3 regions of the Planctobacterium sp. R6 genome follow, and region 2 is predicted to be linked to each of the others. Evidence: predicted binding sites of a transcription regulator. Region 2 holds the regulator's gene; each other region holds the start of a gene.
The links. The regulator FNR, encoded in region 2, switches genes on or off when oxygen is low (the NO sensors DNR and NnrR bind a similar motif). The targets are predictions, from matches to a motif close to TTGATCTAGATCAA.
Positions count from the first base shown of each region.

Region 1: AC0J20_RS13350 (universal stress protein) is a predicted target of FNR. The motif match lies at 1,691-1,704, and genes of this name have one in related genera.
Region 3: hemN (oxygen-independent coproporphyrinogen III oxidase) is a predicted target of FNR. The motif match lies at 4,010-4,023, and genes of this name have one in related genera.

Region 1 covers NZ_JBVTQY010000019.1:80,684-86,518, forward strand. The annotation lists gene AC0J20_RS13340 (LysR family transcriptional regulator) at 1-901, opposite strand, end outside; gene AC0J20_RS13345 (SDR family NAD(P)-dependent oxidoreductase) at 885-1,634, shown strand; gene AC0J20_RS13350 (universal stress protein) at 1,803-2,201, shown strand; gene AC0J20_RS13355 (efflux RND transporter permease subunit) at 2,257-5,343, opposite strand; gene AC0J20_RS13360 (efflux RND transporter permease subunit) at 5,346-5,835, opposite strand, start outside.
Region 2 covers NZ_JBVTQY010000030.1:3,663-9,497, forward strand. The annotation lists gene ttcA (tRNA 2-thiocytidine(32) synthetase TtcA) at 1-831, opposite strand, end outside; gene uspE (universal stress protein UspE) at 944-1,876, opposite strand; gene fnr (fumarate/nitrate reduction transcriptional regulator Fnr) at 1,987-2,715, opposite strand; gene AC0J20_RS16835 (sulfite exporter TauE/SafE family protein) at 2,751-3,413, opposite strand; gene ccoS (cbb3-type cytochrome oxidase assembly protein CcoS) at 3,421-3,606, opposite strand; gene AC0J20_RS16845 (heavy metal translocating P-type ATPase) at 3,608-5,835, opposite strand, start outside.
Region 3 covers NZ_JBVTQY010000024.1:33,137-38,971, forward strand. The annotation lists gene AC0J20_RS15030 (RNA polymerase sigma factor) at 1-165, opposite strand, end outside; gene AC0J20_RS15035 (YciI family protein) at 125-475, opposite strand; gene AC0J20_RS15040 (VOC family protein) at 480-866, opposite strand; gene crp (cAMP-activated global transcriptional regulator CRP) at 942-1,580, opposite strand; gene AC0J20_RS15050 (DUF7010 family protein) at 1,878-2,489, shown strand; gene AC0J20_RS15055 (M48 family metallopeptidase) at 2,486-3,223, opposite strand; gene AC0J20_RS15060 (DUF3085 domain-containing protein) at 3,279-3,761, opposite strand; gene hemN (oxygen-independent coproporphyrinogen III oxidase) at 4,084-5,460, shown strand; gene AC0J20_RS15070 (sugar porter family MFS transporter) at 5,479-5,835, opposite strand, start outside.

The sequences.
Region 1 (5,835 bases), on a different contig from region 2:
GTTCAAGCACACTAACTAAGCTTCCTTCACGCAGATACTCGCTGACGCTATATCGGTCGGTTTGAATAAGCCCCAATCCTTTTCTGCATGCTTCCACCATTGGTGCCGGATCATTAAATGTGAAATTGCCCGAAGTATCAATTTTTACAGGTTTGCTGGTATTAAACTGCCATATCCAGCGTAGTTGATTTCCGGGGAACACGTATTGCAGGCAGTTGTGGTTTAACAAATCTTCTATTGTTTCTGGTACGCCATATTTCTCCTGATATACAGGCGAACAGTATACGCCCAATGGGTTGGTACCTATTTTTCGGGCAATGATGGTTTGATGTTGCACTGAACCGATTCGAAAAGCGATATCAATGCTATCTCTTTGAATATCTTTAACCGCATCACTGGAATCAAATGAGAAGGACACTTCAGGGTGTTGTTGAGCAAAATCAGTTGCCAGTTCTAAAACAATGTTTTCGCATAGCTTTTTTGTACAGCTTATGGAAATCTCGCCACTGACAATGTTTCGACTTTCTGCAAATATATGATTGATTTCTTCCAATTCTTTGATCGGGGCATTTGCTCTTTGATAAAGCAGTTTTCCTTCATCAGTCAGTGTTAAATCACGGGTGGTTCTAAAAAAAAGTTTGACGCCTAAAGTGTTTTCAAGACGGGTAATGTTTTGACCCACCGCTGCTGCCGATACGCCTAAATATTGGGCCGCTGCCGCCAATGTCCCATGCTCTACAGTTTTGACAAAAGAGATAATTGTTTTTGAAGTGTACATATTAATTATAAATATTTTCTTTATTTTGACGTAAGAAAATATTGCATATTGTTTGTTAATGCAATGAATTAGCATGCCTTTCTGCTTAACAAGAAAGGTCAAATTGATGAGATTTAAAGACAAAGTAGTTTTGATTACAGGTGGAAACTCCGGAATCGGTCTGTCGGCCGCGAAGCAATTCGCACGAGACGGGGCAAAAGTGGTTATTTCAGGACGAAGAAAAAATGTACTCGATGACATAACCGGTAGCCACGCAAACATTTATGGTGTAGTTGCTGATGCTGCTGACCCTGACTCGGCACAGGTGATTATTGATTATGCGGTGACGAACTTTGGTCGAATTGATGTATTGGTTAACAATGTTGGTGCCGGATGCATTGGTGGCATAGAGCAATTACCCTTTGCTGCGATAACAGACGTATTCAACATTAATGTTTTGTACGCAATTAAGATGATTCAAAAGTCATTACCTTATTTGGAACAGGTAGAAGGGAATATTGTCAACCTGAGTAGTACCTATGGTCACAAAGCCGCGCCATTTTTAAGTGCGTACGGCCTCAGTAAGGCTGCGATTGAACACCTGACCAAAAGCCTGGCCATAGAACTGGCATTTAAACATGTCAGAGTTAACGCGGTTGCGCCTGGGCCTACTGAAAGTGAATTTTTGCAGGCTCGAATGAACCTTAGCCCTGAAGAGATTGTTGCAGTTAAGAAGACCGAGATTGCGAAAATTCCCCTGGGAAGACGAGGGGTTCCCGATGATGTGGCTCACTGGGTAGTTGAGCTGGCCGCTTCCACCGGCAGTTGGATAACCGGGCAAATCATTGACGTGGATGGTGGACTTTCCATTTCTTAAAGTTGCTTATCGGAACGGTAAGGGGGTAATAGCGTGTACCGCTTACCCCCAAGATATTGATTTACATCAAATACCTTTTGCCCGACGTTGTGTATAAACAGCAGTATCCTGAGCATATTCATGTGTGATGGTTGACCGCTTTTTTTTGCATTTCGGAATGAGGTAATTATGTATAAAATAATAGTATGTGCCGTTGAAATCGGCAATGAAGGCAGAGAGTTACTCACTAAAGCCAGTACATTGGCGGATAAGTTTGGTAGTCGATTGATTGTTGTCAATGTGCTGCCTTATACGTTTTTGCCAAAGGATTATCAGAAGGAACTGACCGAAAAAGCGAGCCCTGAATTTGAGAAATTGGTGGCTGAATTCAAAGTGGCGAAAAAGAACAGGGTGCTTAAAGTTGGTAAACCTCACGAAATTATTTGCCAGGTAGCAAAGCGTAAAAAGGCTGATTTAATCTTGCTGGGAACGCACTCAAAAAAAGGCCTGCAATCACTGATTGGCTCTACTGCCTCGGCGGTGTCTAACAATGCGGTTTGTGATGTGTCTTTGGTGAGAATGAAATAGTGTTTATACACCTGAGCCTGACCCTTCAGGTCAGGCTCTTTGTGGTTATTTTTTCCTAAGCGGCTTTGATGATTTTAGCCACTAATCCTTTACTGTCATTAATCATATTATGGGTTTTGCGGCGCAATTTGAGCAGCAGCAAGTAGGCCAGTGGTACCAGCAACAAACTGGTCATGGTGGAAAAGACTAATCCGCCAATAATCGCGATTGCCATGGGGGAATAAGGCGGGCCGTCGCCACCAACATTGGTATCACCCAGTGCCAAAGGCAGTAAACCCAGCACGGTGGTCGCCACTGTCATCAAGACCGGTCTGACCCGGGTCAGACATCCTTCCATGATGGCATCATGGACACGATGGCCTTCGTTGACTAATTGATTGATGCGGTCCACTAAAACAATGCCGTTATTGACTACGATCCCCATGAGGATCAGCATGCCTATCATGCCCATCACCGACATTGGGGTACCGGTAAGAGCAAAGGTCCAAAATACGCCGGTAAATGAAAACAGCACCGAAGTAATCACCGCGGTTGGCAATACCAGAGACTCAAACAATGCAGCCATTACAATATAAATCATGGCGATAGCTAACAGCATGTTGGTCAGCATGATCGATTCTGACTCTCGCTGTTGTCTGAAACTACCATCCAATGACCAGCTATACCCGGTGGGCAGCTCCAGACTACCCATGATTTTTTCAATTTTTTCACGGGCTTCGTCCAGCGTCATGTCTTCTTCCATGTTGGCCCCAATCGCAATTGCCGTTTGTCGATAATAACGATTGATTTGCGACAGTCTGCTGGTTATTTGCAAATCTGCAACCATGTCCAATGTGACTGTTTTGTTGCCATCACGCGCTACAGGCAGTGATTTTAATTCTGCGATAGAATGTTGCAATGCTTCGTCAAACATCAGTCGAATATCTACTTCACCGTTGTTCCCATGGCGGAAAGTGCGCAGGTTATTGCCGCGTAATGCGGTTGCCACAATACTGCCAATATCCTGAGAATTTAAGCCAAATCGATAGGCTTTTTGCCGGTCAACGTGGATTTGTAATTCCCGTTGGTTGTCATCTATCTCTGTCTTAACATCCGCTAAACCGTCAATATTGCTCAGTACTGGCACTACCTGGTCGGCAATACGCAGCAAGCTTTCCGAAGACGGGCCTAACAAGGTCAAACGAACTCCGCCGCCACCGCCATCGTCCCAGCGAAAACTGGGTTCAGCTCGCGCAAATTTAGGCAACGCATCACGGATCATTTCCTGAATTTCTTTCTTTTTAACAGGCAGTTCATCGTTCAGGGTAATACCGGAAACAGCAAACCCGGGTGTGTAGTAACTGTAGATGGATTTGATATGGAATTTTTCCTGATGTTCATACAAAAATGTCTCCAGTTTGGTGACTGTTTTTTCTACTTCATCCAGGGTGTAGTTACCATTGATATTGTAGTTAAGCCAAATGCGATTTCTGCTATCCATACCTTGCTCGTTATCAGGTACCAGCTGCGCAATGAACACCGTGCTGACAATCATCAATAAACCGATAATAGCACTCCACCCCTGGTGAGAAAGTGTCCAGGCCAGCATGCGTTCATAGCGTTGTTTCATGATGCTGGGCTTTGCATCTTTTTTACGCGGTTTGTGTTTGATCTTTGAAGCCAACAATGGGATCAGTGTCTGTGCGATCAACAGTGAAGCAAACAGCGATATGCAGATGGAGATTGCCACATGCTCCAGGAAGATTGTCAGGCTGACTTTTTTACCAATGATATTCGGTAAGAACACAATAGCAGTGGTTGCAGTACCTGCGATCACCGCCAGGCTGACTTTGGACACACCAATTTTGGTGGCGGTAACCGCATCTTTTACATTGGCTTTTTCCTGTTCAATACTTTCAGTGACCACCACGGCATTGTCGACCAACATGCCCACAGCCAGCATTAGCCCCATCAAAGACAAAATATTGATGGTGTAACCAAAAAAGAACATAAATCCCAGCGTGATACACAATGAAAACGGTACTGAGAGCACCACAATCAGGGTGGTGGTGAAGCGACGTAAAAATGCGTACAGCACCAGTATTGATAAAAAGGCACCCATTAATCCGGCATCCACCAAATCTGACAATGAGGATGTTACAGATTCAGCTTCATCATCAAAAATAAGCAGGTTGATACCATTAAATGCCGGATTTTCATTTGCTTCATCAATCACATCCCAAACCCGCTCTGATACTTCAACCAGATTAGAGCCAGACTCGCGAAAGATGTTAAAACCGACCGCGTAGGTTTGATCCAGGTGTCGGCCTTCAGAGCGACGTGGAGTCTCATACTGAATCTCAGCGATGTCTTTTAACTGAATACCTTTGGCCACATACAGCGCTTCAATTTCCTGCATGCTGCGATATTCGCCTTGCGGTGTTACAGATATTTTTTCCTGATTTTCAAAGATGTGACCGGCACTCATGGAAAAATTGGCGGCCTGTAATGTCCTTACCAGGTCTCCCACATTTACATGCAGGGCTGCCATGCGTTCCTGATCGATGCGAATGGCGATTTCTTTTTTCAAAACGCCATAAAGCTCAACTCTGGAAACGCCTTCGACGCGTTCAATCGGTTGCTTCAGGTTGCGTTCCAGCAAATCATAAGCATTGGACAGGTCGCGTTCGCTGGACACCCGAAGTTGGAAAATGGGCAGGTCATTGGTATTGAACTGATACACCAGTATGCGTTCAACATCGTCAGGTAATAAGTGCCGTATTGCATCGATCTTTTCACGTGCTTCGATACTTTTAGCATTGATGTTTTCATCCCAGTTGAATTCAATTCCTATTTCAGCGCCATTTTCTCTGGAGGATGAACGCAGACGTTGAATGCCTGACATGGTTGCCAGTGCTTCTTCTACTGGCCGGGTGATCATTTTCTCTACCTCGGCTGGCGAAGCGTCCCGGTAAGGGACATTAATATAGATTTCCGGAATATCAATACCGGGGAACTTCTCCAGTGGTAATAAGCGACTGGAGATAAGCCCCAGTAGTAACATCGAGGCAAAAAACATGCAGACGGTAACAGGGCGACGTAGCGCGAAGTTGGCCAGCCCCGCACCCATTAACTGAAACTTGTTTTCAGGTTGCTGGTTCATCTTCAGGCTCCTGCATTGCCGTTAGCTGATCCCAGTTCGGCTGGATCAGTTTGCGGATCTTTTTGCGCAAATTTCTTGCGATCAAACAAGCTGTACAAAATAGGAATGAAGAACAAGGTCAATAAGGTCGCGAACATCAGTCCGAAAATAACGGTGATAGCCATAGGTTTGCGAATTTCAGCGCCTTCACCGAATCCCAACATCATAGGTAATAAACCCAACGTGGTGGTCAGCGTTGTCATCAGGATAGGACGAAATCGGGTCAGCGCAGATTCTTTAATAGCGTCTATTTTCGCGACACCTTGCTCTCGTAACTGATTGATTCTGTCTACCAAAACAATGGCGTTGTTGACCACAATACCTGCCAGCATAATGAGGCCGATAAATACCACAACGGATACTGATGTTCCGGTCAGATATAGCCCGTAAATCGAACCGGCACAGGCCAGTGGCACAGTGAACAAAATTAAAAACGGATGTAGCAGTGATTCA
Region 2 (5,835 bases):
GGCCTGGTCTGAGGTGGTGATACTCTGAAAGTCGTACAGGTTTGGATCGGCAAGATGTGATGGCGTGACATTTTGTAATGCCCGAAACATATTTTCGATGCGGCCTGGATATTGTCTGGACCAGTCTTGTAACATACCTTTGATCATCTTGCGCTGTAGGTTTTCCTGAGAACCACAGAGGTTGCAGGGAATGATTGGGAATTCCATTTTTTCAGCGTATCTGGCAATGTCTTTTTCGCAGGCATAGGCCAGTGGTCTGATTACAATATTTTTGCCGTCATCACTGACCAGTTTGGGCGGCATGGACTTCATTCGACCGCCATGGAACATGTTTAGCAACAAGGTTTCCAGCATGTCGTCTCTGTGATGACCTAAGGCTATTTTGGTTGCGCCTAACTCTTGTGCCGTGCGATACAAAATACCGCGGCGTAAGCGGCTGCACAGCGAGCAGGTGGTTTTGCCTTCCGGAATTTTTTCCTTCACGATGGAGTAGGTGTCTTCATTGACTATTTTATAATCCACACCCAACTGGTCCAGATACGCAGGTAACACATGTTCGGGAAAGCCCGGTTGCTTTTGGTCCAGGTTAACTGCCACAATGTCAAAGTGGATTGGCGCAATATTTTTCAGAAAAAGCAGGATATCCAGTAAGGTATAGCTGTCTTTACCCCCTGACAGACACACCATCACCTTGTCACCGTCTTCAATCATATTGAAGTCGGCGATGGCTTTACCAACACATCGACGCAAGCGCTTTTGTAATTTGTTAAAGCTGTATTGTTGTTTACTTTTGGTTAAGTGATTAACCGCGGTTGCTGCTTCTGCTGACATCTGTATTACTCTGAACCCGTTTGACTCAATAAAGCATCCAATATCGGTTTGCCCGGATATTAAATGGCGGCAGAGTATACATTAATTTTCTGTTTGTCGCATATTATTGCTATCAGACTTTAACCGGTGATTCAAATCCCTCTGGCTTTAGAGCCAGTACATCACAATCCAGCATATCTATAACATGTTCTGCGGTATTGCCAATGAGTGCAGCAGATATTCCTTGTCGCCCTACAGTGCCAATGACAACCAGCTCCGCGTCCAGTTGTTTGGCAATGGCCGGGATCACATCTTCCGGTAATCCTTCCTTAACATGACAAAATTCAGCCCCAATTCCGGACTTTTCAGCGTGTTGCCGCATGTTGTCTTCATGGTGATTTTTAACCGATTGATTGTAGGTTTGCGGATCGAATTCAGGAATTTCGATGGCGATGTTTACCGGAGTGCCTGGATAGGAGTTGACCAGATGCACGTGTCCTTTGAGCAATCCTCCCATCTCAAGACAGGTGGCTGATATCCGATTGTTCAGGGAAATGTGTGCTTCGTCCTCGCTACCGACATTTACCGCGCCAATAATGGCCCCATTTTCAGGCCAGGCGTGATCCTTAACCAGTAATACCGATTTGGGTGATTTACGAAGCAGGTGCCAGTCAGTGGGGGTAAATATAACGGATTTTAGGGTATCGTGTTGTTGTGTGCCTTTGACAATCAGGTCGTAATTTTCTGCAATGGCTTCTACGATAATGCTTTCGTAGGGACGATTGTGCCAAACGACTTTGACATCCACGTGGATATCATGGGCATTGGGTTGTTGTTCAATTAATTGCACCAACCATTCAGTACGGTCATCTACCACTGCCTGGCGCATGATCTCGCGCTCTTCGACAGATAACATGGTGGTCATATCATAGGAAAAGTCGTAAATAGACAGAAAGGCAGTCACCTTACCATTACATTTATTGGCCAGTTCCAGTGCCCGGGCCAGTGATTTTTGCTGCTCTTCGGTTGGATCAACCACTGCTAAAATTTTATTAAAGCCACTCATAGCATTGTCCCAATTGGTGAAAAGAACATTATAAGTGTAAGAACAGCATCAAAGTTTTGCCAGTTTATCTATTGTTATAGATCAAAGAACCTGCAAAAAGAATTTGCCGGTTAGCGGCATTCGGGGGCAAAGGTTTTGCTCTTTTCTTCCAGAATTGCCGGGTTATTGATGTTGATTAGTTTGCCATCCACCGTTAAAACTCCTTCCTTGTTGAATTTTGACAATAGTCGCGAGATGGTTTCAACCGTTAACCCTAACAAATTGCCAATTTCACTGCGGGTCATGGTGAGCCGAAACTGATTGGCGGAAAACCCCCGTTGATTAAAGCGCAGCGACAGCGAATGTAAAAAGTAAGCTAAGCGCTCTTCAGCCGTGCGCTGATTGAGCAGCATAAACATCTGTTGATCTTGCTTAATTTCAGCGCTCATGAGCCGCATAAGTTGCTTTCTTAACGCGGGTAACTCATCAGACAGTTTATCCAGTGTGGCAAATGGGATCTCACAAACCATCGAGGTTTCCAACGCCTGAGTAACGGTTTGGTGGGCCTCTTCAGACATACTGTCGAAGCCAATAACTTCGCCGGGTAAATGAAATGCCGTAATCTGCTCTTCGCCGTTTTGGCTGATGGCATATGATTTAAAGGAGCCGGAACGAACCGCGTAAAGCGCCTTCAGTTTGTCACCAGTTTCAAAAAGTCTTTCACCTTTTTGGATGGGTTTCTTGCGCTGGATGATGTCGTCCAGTTTATCCATTTCGTTGTTGCTTAAATTAAAGGGCAGGCACAACTGACTGAAGCTACAGTTTTGACAGTGAAGAGGATAACGAGCTTGACTTACCATTGAATAATACAATCCCTTTTCGCGCTGAATCGTTACTATAAATGATGGGACAGGGCTTGTGCAATGGTAAACGCCCCATAGCAAAGTAATGCGATAGCGATGATTTGCCGTACTCTGGGGGATTTGGTGAAGTTAAGCAGTTCATTACTGGAAAAGGCCAGTAATAAGGTTGCCGGTAGCGTGCCTAAGCCGAAGGCTGCCATCTGTAGCGCACTGGCAGTGGCACTACCGCTGGCGATACTCCAGGCCAACGTTGAATAAACCAGGCCACACGGTAACCAACCCCAGATTAACCCATAGGGCAGGGCGGATATCGGGTGTTTAAACGGCACAAATCGCCTGGCGAATGGCGATATCCTGCGCCAGAACAGGGCTCCGAATGATTCCAACCGGGTCAGCAGGCGCCACCAGTTGCCGATATAAGCCCCCAGCAACAATAAAAATACACCACTGATTAACTTCAATACCACCACACCACTGGCTATCTGGTGACTGAATATCTGGCCCAGTGCCCCGGCAATAAACCCCGCCAGGCTGTAACTGAATATCCTGCCCAGATTGTAGCTTAACGCATAGGGTAACAGCGGTTTTTCAGGCGGAATGGCGTAACTCAAGCCAGCAATAACCCCACCACACATTGCTCCGCAATGCACGCTCCCGGCAATCCCGATTAAAAACGCGGCAAATAGATCGTTCACGAGCAGACTATTTTTCTTTGGGTGGCTTAGGTTTAGCTTTGGAAGCGTCTTTTACGTCATCATCAAACAAGATACTGTGTCCATGACGCTCAAGGTCTTTGAACTGTTCGCTGCGTACCGCCCAAAAAAAGATTGCGATTGCGACAAGTACCAGAATGATAGCTAAAGGAATCAATACGTAAATAATGCTCATGTTACTTGTCTTTTTGTGTATTAATACGAAGCGAGTTAAAGGTCACAATTAGCGAACTTAGCGACATGCCGATGACCGCACCCCAGGGGGGAAGTAATCCACTGACTGCAAAAGGCAGTACCAGCAAATTGTAACCCAAAGCCCAGGCAAAGTTTTGCTTAATAATGCGTTGTGTTTTTAACGATACTTCCAGCAAGGTGTTAATCGCTAAAAAATTGTCTTTCAGCATGATAATGTCAGCGGCATTTTGGGCGAAATCACTGGCGCCATTCACCGCTACTGAGATATCTGCACCGGCCAGAACCGGTGCGTCATTGACCCCGTCACCCACCATTAAAATGACTTCGCCTTTGGCTTGCAGGGTTTGCAGGTACGCCAGTTTCTGCACGGGCTTAACGCCATACTGATATTCCGGGATAGACAATTTATTCGCCAGAATAGCGACTTTTTGCTGGTTGTCTCCGCTTAGTAAAACAGATCTGCCGCGATTTAATTGTCTGAAAAAGGGCTCGACTTGTTCTCTTAACACGTCTTCCAGGTAAAACTCAGCTATCGGGATTTGTTCTCCGGTTAGTGTTACTTCGCACAGATAAACGTCGGCCTGCTGTACCTTAAAATTTGCTCCCGCAAAGTGACAATTACCGATGCGGTATCGCTTTTCGTGTAGCTCCCCTGCAATCCCTTCTCCCGGGAAAACCACGACCTCTTGACAGGGAAGGTTAGTGGCGCTGTCAAAGGCTTTAGCGATGGGGTGTTCTGAATAGGCTTCTATTGACGCGGCGACAGAGAGTACCTGTTCATCAGAGAGGTTACTGTGATTTTCCCAGCGCTGAACTTTGGGCTGGCCACGGGTTAACGTACCGGTTTTATCAAAGGCAAATACGGTTACCTTGTTTAAGGTCTCTAACAGGTCGGTACGCTTGATCACCAGGCCGCTTTCATTGAGTTTGCTCATGGCTGCGGTGAAGGCGGTTGGGGTAGCCAGTCCAAGCGCACAGGGGCAGGTAGCAACTAATACCGAAACCGTAATCCACAGTGCGTCGGCCGGTACTTTTTGATGCCAGTACAGGAAGGTAAGGGTGGCAATCAGGAGTACCAGGGAAACAAAACTTCCGGCGAGTTTGTCTGCCGCGATAGCAAATTTAGGTTTTTGTGAAAAAGCCAGTTCCTGTGCGCGACTGATCTGGTTAATGGCTGAATCTTTTAATGCTGTACTAACCGTGGCGATAATAGGCGCCGATAAATTTATCGTGCCGCCAAAAACGGGGGCATTAATGGTTTTACACACCGGTGCAGCTTCCCCTGTGAGAATCGCTTCGTCCAGTTCTGTGGTGCCCTGAGTAATGATGCCATCGACGGGCACAGTATCGCCAACTTTGATCTGAATTTGCTGTCCGGGCCTGATGGTTTTTGCCGGCACGTCCTGAATCTGGCCATCATCAGCGACGAGTCTGGCAAATTGAGGTAACTGACGACTGAGGTTATTGCCGGTAATTACCGCTTTTTGGCGGCCTTTGTGTTCGAAGTAGCGACCAATAAGCAATAAAAAGATAAACATGCAAATTGATTCGAAAAACACTTCTCCCTGGTTATTGAAGGTTGCCCAGGCGCTGCTGGCCCAGGTTACTACAATGGCGATACTCACCGGCATGTCCATATTTAAGGTTTTTGCGCTCAGTCCATTTAACGCGCTGATGATAAAAACTGAGCCGGAGTAAAAAACCACAGGGGTACTTAAGATCAGACTTACCCAATGCAAAAACTGACGCGTCTCTGCATCCAGGTTCCCAAATACCCCAAAATACAGTCCAAATGCCAACATCATTACCTGCATGGTAAGCAGGCCGGCTAGTCCAAGTTTTTTAAGGAAGTTTTTGTTTTCAGTCTGGAAAATCGTTTCATGCTGGTCGGGTTGAAAGGGCCTGGCCCGATAGCCGACTTCAAAAAACAGGTTGAGTAGCTGGGACAATGTCAGACTGTCTTTGTCCCAGCGCACTGAGGCGCGCCTGGCACTGACATCAACCCCTACCATTCGCACTGCCGGGTTGCTATTTAGGCGCTTTTCAATAAGCCAGGCGCATGCCGGGCAATTTAACCCTTCGACGGTAAGTTGAACTTCTGCAAATTGATTGTTTTGGCTGATGTATTCGTCAGTGAGTTCTGGCAGGTCGTAAATTTGAATATCTTTGCGCAAACTATCCGGGAGAGCATCGGCCCTGGCCGCAGGTT
Region 3 (5,835 bases), on a different contig from region 2:
CAGCAGAAAGGTTTCGTGCCAAATTTCCTGAGCCTGATCTAAATCTTCGGTGAGGCGCAATAAATACGCCAGCATCGGTTGCGAATACTGGCGGTACGTGCTTTCCAGCAGGGTGACTGACACGCTATTCCTGATACCACAATGGGCGGATTTCAATGCTGCCATATTCGGCACTGGGGATCATGGCCGCAACTTCTGTCGCCTGATCCAAATCCCGGCACTCCACCAGGAAAAACCCGCCCAACTGTTCTTTGGTTTCCGCAAAGGGGCCATCTGATACCAATGTCTGACCTTCGCGCACCTTCACTGTGGTGGCTGTCTCAGTCGGCGTCAGTCTTTTTCCATCCAGGAAGACGTTTTGCTGCTGTAGTTGTTCCACCACCTGGTTGTATCTTGCCACCAGTGCGTCATCCCAGCTTTCGCCTTGCTGTTGCTCCCAGGCTTCGTTAGCGTAAATCATTAAAAGGTATTTCATTGGTTCAGGCTCCGGATTGAGGTTCATATTGTATAGCAGATAGCAGGGCACCCTGGGGATCCTGAAACACAATAAAGTATCCCACACCGTCAATTGCAGTTGGCGGCGTTAACAATGTGCCATTGAGTGATTGGACTTTGTCGGCGGTGGCCTGAATGTCTGAGACGGTAACATATTGGCCCCAGCAAGGTGGTTGTTCCGGCGTTGGACAAGCCATGATTCCGGCTATTTTTTCCTTGTCGCACAGGGCGACGAAATAGTCCTGCCCCTGCATATCCATGGTTTCAAATTGCCAGCCAAATAATTGTCCGTAAAACTCAACCGCCTGTTTTGGGGCTGAGGTCATTAATTCAGACCAGGAAAAGTGGTTAGAAGTCAGGTTATTGCTCATGAAGTATCTCCAGTTTTATGAGTTTTCAATACCCTGACGAACAAGCCTGGTAGATTTCTACAACCCCTTTTAAATTTATTGTAAAACCACAATACTGTGACCTTCAAAGGCCACTAATCCCTGATCTTCAAGGCTTTTTAAAACCTTGCCCACCATTTCCCGGGTACAGCCTACATGACGACTCAACTCCTGGCGGGTGATTTTCAGCATTATGCCATCCGGGTGTGTAATGGCATCGGGTTGATTGATCAGATCCAGTAAGCAACCCGCAACGCGTCCGGTAACATCGAGAAAGGCCAGATCTGTTACTTTTTTAGACGTTTTACGCAAACGTGCGGTTAATTGTTTGGAAATTGCCATTAAAATGTCGGGACGGCTGCGCGCCAGAATCTCGAATTTGTCGTAGGCGATTTCGGCAACCTGGCAAACTGTACGGGTGCGAATGGTAGCACTGCGCTCAGATTTTTCGTCAAACAGCCCCATTTCACCGAAAAACGAGCCCTGATTGAGATAGGCTAACACAATATCTTTATCGCCTTCGTGCTGACGGGTAACCGACACTGAGCCTTTTAATAAAAAGTACAGTTTTTGGGTGTGTTCACCTTGTCTGACAATCACCGCATGGCGGCGATATTCTTTAATCGTGCAGTGTGTTAAAAAGTTATCCAGAAATTCCACGTCTTTCACATCATATTGATTATTTAAATCTGACACTTGTTGTTACCCATAACCAGTTTATAAGGTTAAGTGCCACCGTCAGGTACAAAGCACACGAGCCGATAGCAGAAATTTTTTATAAGTATGGCGTAAATCCGGGATTTTGCCTGAAACACTTAAAACCGACTTTTAAACCCGAACATTAATCGCATGAAGTTTAAAGTGGCCGGCGTCTGCTGTAATACGACCTGTTATCGAAACAAATAAGAATGTATTTGTCATAATACCCATGTGTTTTGTTTATCGGCAATGGAAAGTTTTCTATCAGAACAATAATGTGGGCTGCTTCACAACATGATAGATTTTAGTGTCGATAAATATCAGGGTCTGAGTGGCAGGCCGGTTATCTGCACTTCAATGATCAGGGGGCTGGAAATGGAATTGGTAGAGTCACAGGCAGAAATGCGTGTCGTTTACGTAAACGGAGCAACCGGCGTGCTGGTTTCCGGATTGATATGGTGTCTGGCGGGAAGCGTGGGTATTTATAGCAACGCCCACAGCAGCATGTTGGCCCTGTTTCTGGGAGGTCTGTTTATTTTTCCCCTTTCTGTTGCGTTAGCCAAACTTTTAGGAGCAACGGGTAAACATTCAGCGCAGAACAAACTGGGCACATTGGCAATAGAGAGTTTAGGCGTGTTATTTGGGGGCTTGTTCGTTGCTTTTGTCGCGGCACAGTACAATCCGCATCTGTTCTTTCCCGTTATGCTGGTAGCCATAGGGGCCAGATATTTAATGTTTCAGACCTTATACGGTTTAACCCTGTATTGGCTGTTAGGTGGTTTGCTAATGGCGTCAGGGTTTTTAGCTGCCATTTTGCAATGGCCGTTTTTTGCTGCCGCCTTTATCGGGGGAGGACTTGAGCTCTTATTTGCTGTGGCGTTGTACCTCAAGAGGCCAGAGCACTAAACTGACATCACCTGAGTTTTCAGTATCTGATCGGCATTGCGCCAGTCAGGCAGGAAGTGATCCATCAACTGATAAAAGCGTTTGTTGTGGGATGCTTCCAGTAAATGCACCAGTTCATGCACCAGAACCATTTCAGCACAGCTTCGCGGGTACTGAGCCAGTTGCACATTGAGCCAGATGCGGTGCCGGGTAACGTTGCAACTGCCCCATTTGGTTTTCATGTTTCTGATACCACTAAACTTTGTATGGACACCCATCTTATCTTGCCAAAGTGGCAATGCTTGTTCCATATACTTCTGTAACGCCCCGCGCCAGATTTTCTGGTGCAATAGCGCAATTTCTTGCTGATGCTGAATTGGGGTTCTGATAAAGATAGTCGCGTTTTGCTGGTCAATTTCAAATGGCGTTTTGATTGCCGGGCGCACCTCGATACAAAAGGCTTTACCCCACAGGCTGACTTGTCTGGCGTTGTTTTGTTCTGCCTTGCTGTGATTAGCTGCCATTACACGCTGCAGCTGTTGCTCTACCCATCCGGATCTGGCATCGAGAAAGCGAATAATCTCGTGATCTGTGATGCCATGTGGGCAACTCAGTGCCAACTCGCCGGTATCTCTTACCCGGAGCCGGATGGACTTCATGGTTTTGCGGGTGATCTGAACCTCATGACTCTGCCACCTGAGAGCAGATTTGCGGTGAGCCTGATTGCGTTTTTTGGGGAAGCGGAAAAAGGGCATTAAATGTGAAATCAGCTTAAATGCCGGCCGTGCTGTTCACACTGCCGGCATTTGATTATGCTGCTGATTGACTGGGTTGACCAATTTCAACCACCAGGGTGTCAGATTTTGCGCGGATAGCGGCTACAACATCCGCAATCGGCACCATCTGAATCACTTCACCCGGTGCAATTTGGCGGGTGTATTTAGCCCAGTTGTCATCAGATATTGGATTGCAGCCTTTCGCAAAGGCAATAGCACCGCGTCTGAAAGGGGTCAGTTCGTCCTTCAGGTTATTGCAAATGTACAAGCCTTTGTCATTTTTCATGAGCAACGCTCTGGGGATTTTGCTGCTGATAATGCGGCTGGAATCTGGCCAAAACTTTTCTTCAGCGGCTTCCGCCTGTGCTTTGGTTCGACCATGAGCATCCAGAATAATGCCATCCGGATACAGGCTTTCCATAAATATGTGTTCAATGGTGGGGTAAAGTACCACGTCGCCCTGAAGCTCCCGCATCAGGTTATTAATATCAGATAAATTAAAAACAGCTGCCGCCATTTCGTTTTATCTCCTGTGTAAACTGCTAAATCAGGTTCAGGCTCTTTGGCGAAGTCTGGCTGGAAACAGTTGCAGAGCCTGATTATTGGACCGCAGATTGTAGCGGAACGCGTCAGGAAATCATCTTATTTTTTTAGAAAATTTTTCCTGTCTGTGGTGCTTTTTTATACGATTTTGTTGCCTTAAACGAGAATTCTGCGCACGCTTGCACGATTGTGCAGAAATGCAGGCCAGGATCACGCAAAAACTTGATACAGATTAAGGTTTAGAAATTGCCAGAAGTTAAGCTGAGTACCCATTTAACAACAGGCTTGGGCGGTACATGTACTCTGATAACAGCGCTTTATTTAACAGCAAAATACTGGAAAAATATGCCACTTCCGGACCACGTTATACCTCTTACCCCACGGCGCTGGAGTTTAAAGACAGCTTCACCGACCGACAGTTTCGAAAGGCCGCTCTGTTAGCGGTAAACCCTGATCTGGCCATTTATATTCATGTGCCATTTTGTCACAGCCTTTGTTATTACTGTGGCTGCAACAAGGTGATCACCCGCAACCGCGACAAGATCAGCAAGTATGTTCATTATCTGCGGAAAGAAATCAGTTTACGGGCTGCACTGTTCAAAAATCATCAGATAGTGCAGATCCATTTTGGTGGTGGTACGCCGGGTATGCTGTCGCTTACCGAAATCAAAGATATCTTGTGGGGGATTTGCAATGACTACAAGGTGCGTTGCAATCCTGAAATCAGTATCGAGATTGATCCCAGAGAAACTTCAGAAGCCTATATACAGGGGTTGGCTGAACTTGGTGTTAACCGAATTAGCATGGGTGTCCAGGATACGAATCCGCAGGTGCAGATAGCCATCAACCGGGTTCAGGATACGGATATGGTGAAGCGTCTTTGCCGTGTATCCCGCGCCAGCGGCATAGGTTCGGTGAATCTGGATCTGATTTATGGCCTGCCGTTTCAAAATTTAGCGACTTTTGAGCAAACCCTTGAGGATGTGCTGGCGATAGATCCGCAACGGATTTCTCTGTTTAACTATGCCCACCTGCCACAGAAATTTCCGGCGCAGCGCAAGATAAAAGACCAATGGTTACCGACTGGCGAGCACAAACTGGCTTTGATGCGCCTGGCAGTTATGACATTGACCCGGGCTGGTTATGTGATGATTGGCATTGATCATTTTGCCAAACCCGATGATGAACTGGCACTGGCCCTCAAAGCGCGGCGTCTCGGACGAAACTTTCAGGGGTACAGCAGTATTCAACATGCAGATCTGCTGGGCTTTGGTGTCAGCGCGATCAGTTCCGTGTGTCATATCTATAGCCAAAACCTGAAGCATACCGCTGACTATTACCGCCAACTGGATGAACAGCAACATGCGATTGAACGCGGCCTGGTGCAATCAGAGGAGGATCAACTTCGGGGTTTTGTTATCCGGGCATTGATGACCAATCTTTATGTGAGTTTTAGTGAAGTCGAAGAGTTATTCGAAATTGACTTTAAGTCGCACTTTGCGCAGGAATTGCAGACACTGAGCACCTTTGCTGACGACGGGTTAGTGAGTATCCAGGAAAAGCAAATCCTGGTTCATGAGTGTGCCAGATTGCTGGTGCGAAATATCTGCATGGTATTTGACCAATATTTGCCCCAGCATCAAACGGCTCAGCGCTTTTCAAAGGTATTATGACGTTCAGTTAAGGCAGAACTACATTTCTTCCAGCCTTCGGCCGCGTGTTTCTTTGACGTAACGCAATACAAAAAACAGGCTGATCAGGGCACTGGAGGCATATAATCCGTAAGCGCCGCCCAGTCCGGTTTGAGTTAACAGGATGGGGAAAGTCATGGTTACCACGAAGTTTGCCAGCCATTGCGCACTGGCGGCTAACGCCAAAGCGGCACCGCGAATTCGGTTGTTAAACATTTCGCCTAGCAGTACCCAGACAACCGGTCCCCAACTCATGCCAAAAAATACGATATACAGATTGGCTGCAACCAGTGCTAAAGTTCCCATGCCTTCGGTGAGCGCCAGTTTGCCGGCCTCATCTAAACCTGCCGTGCTGAA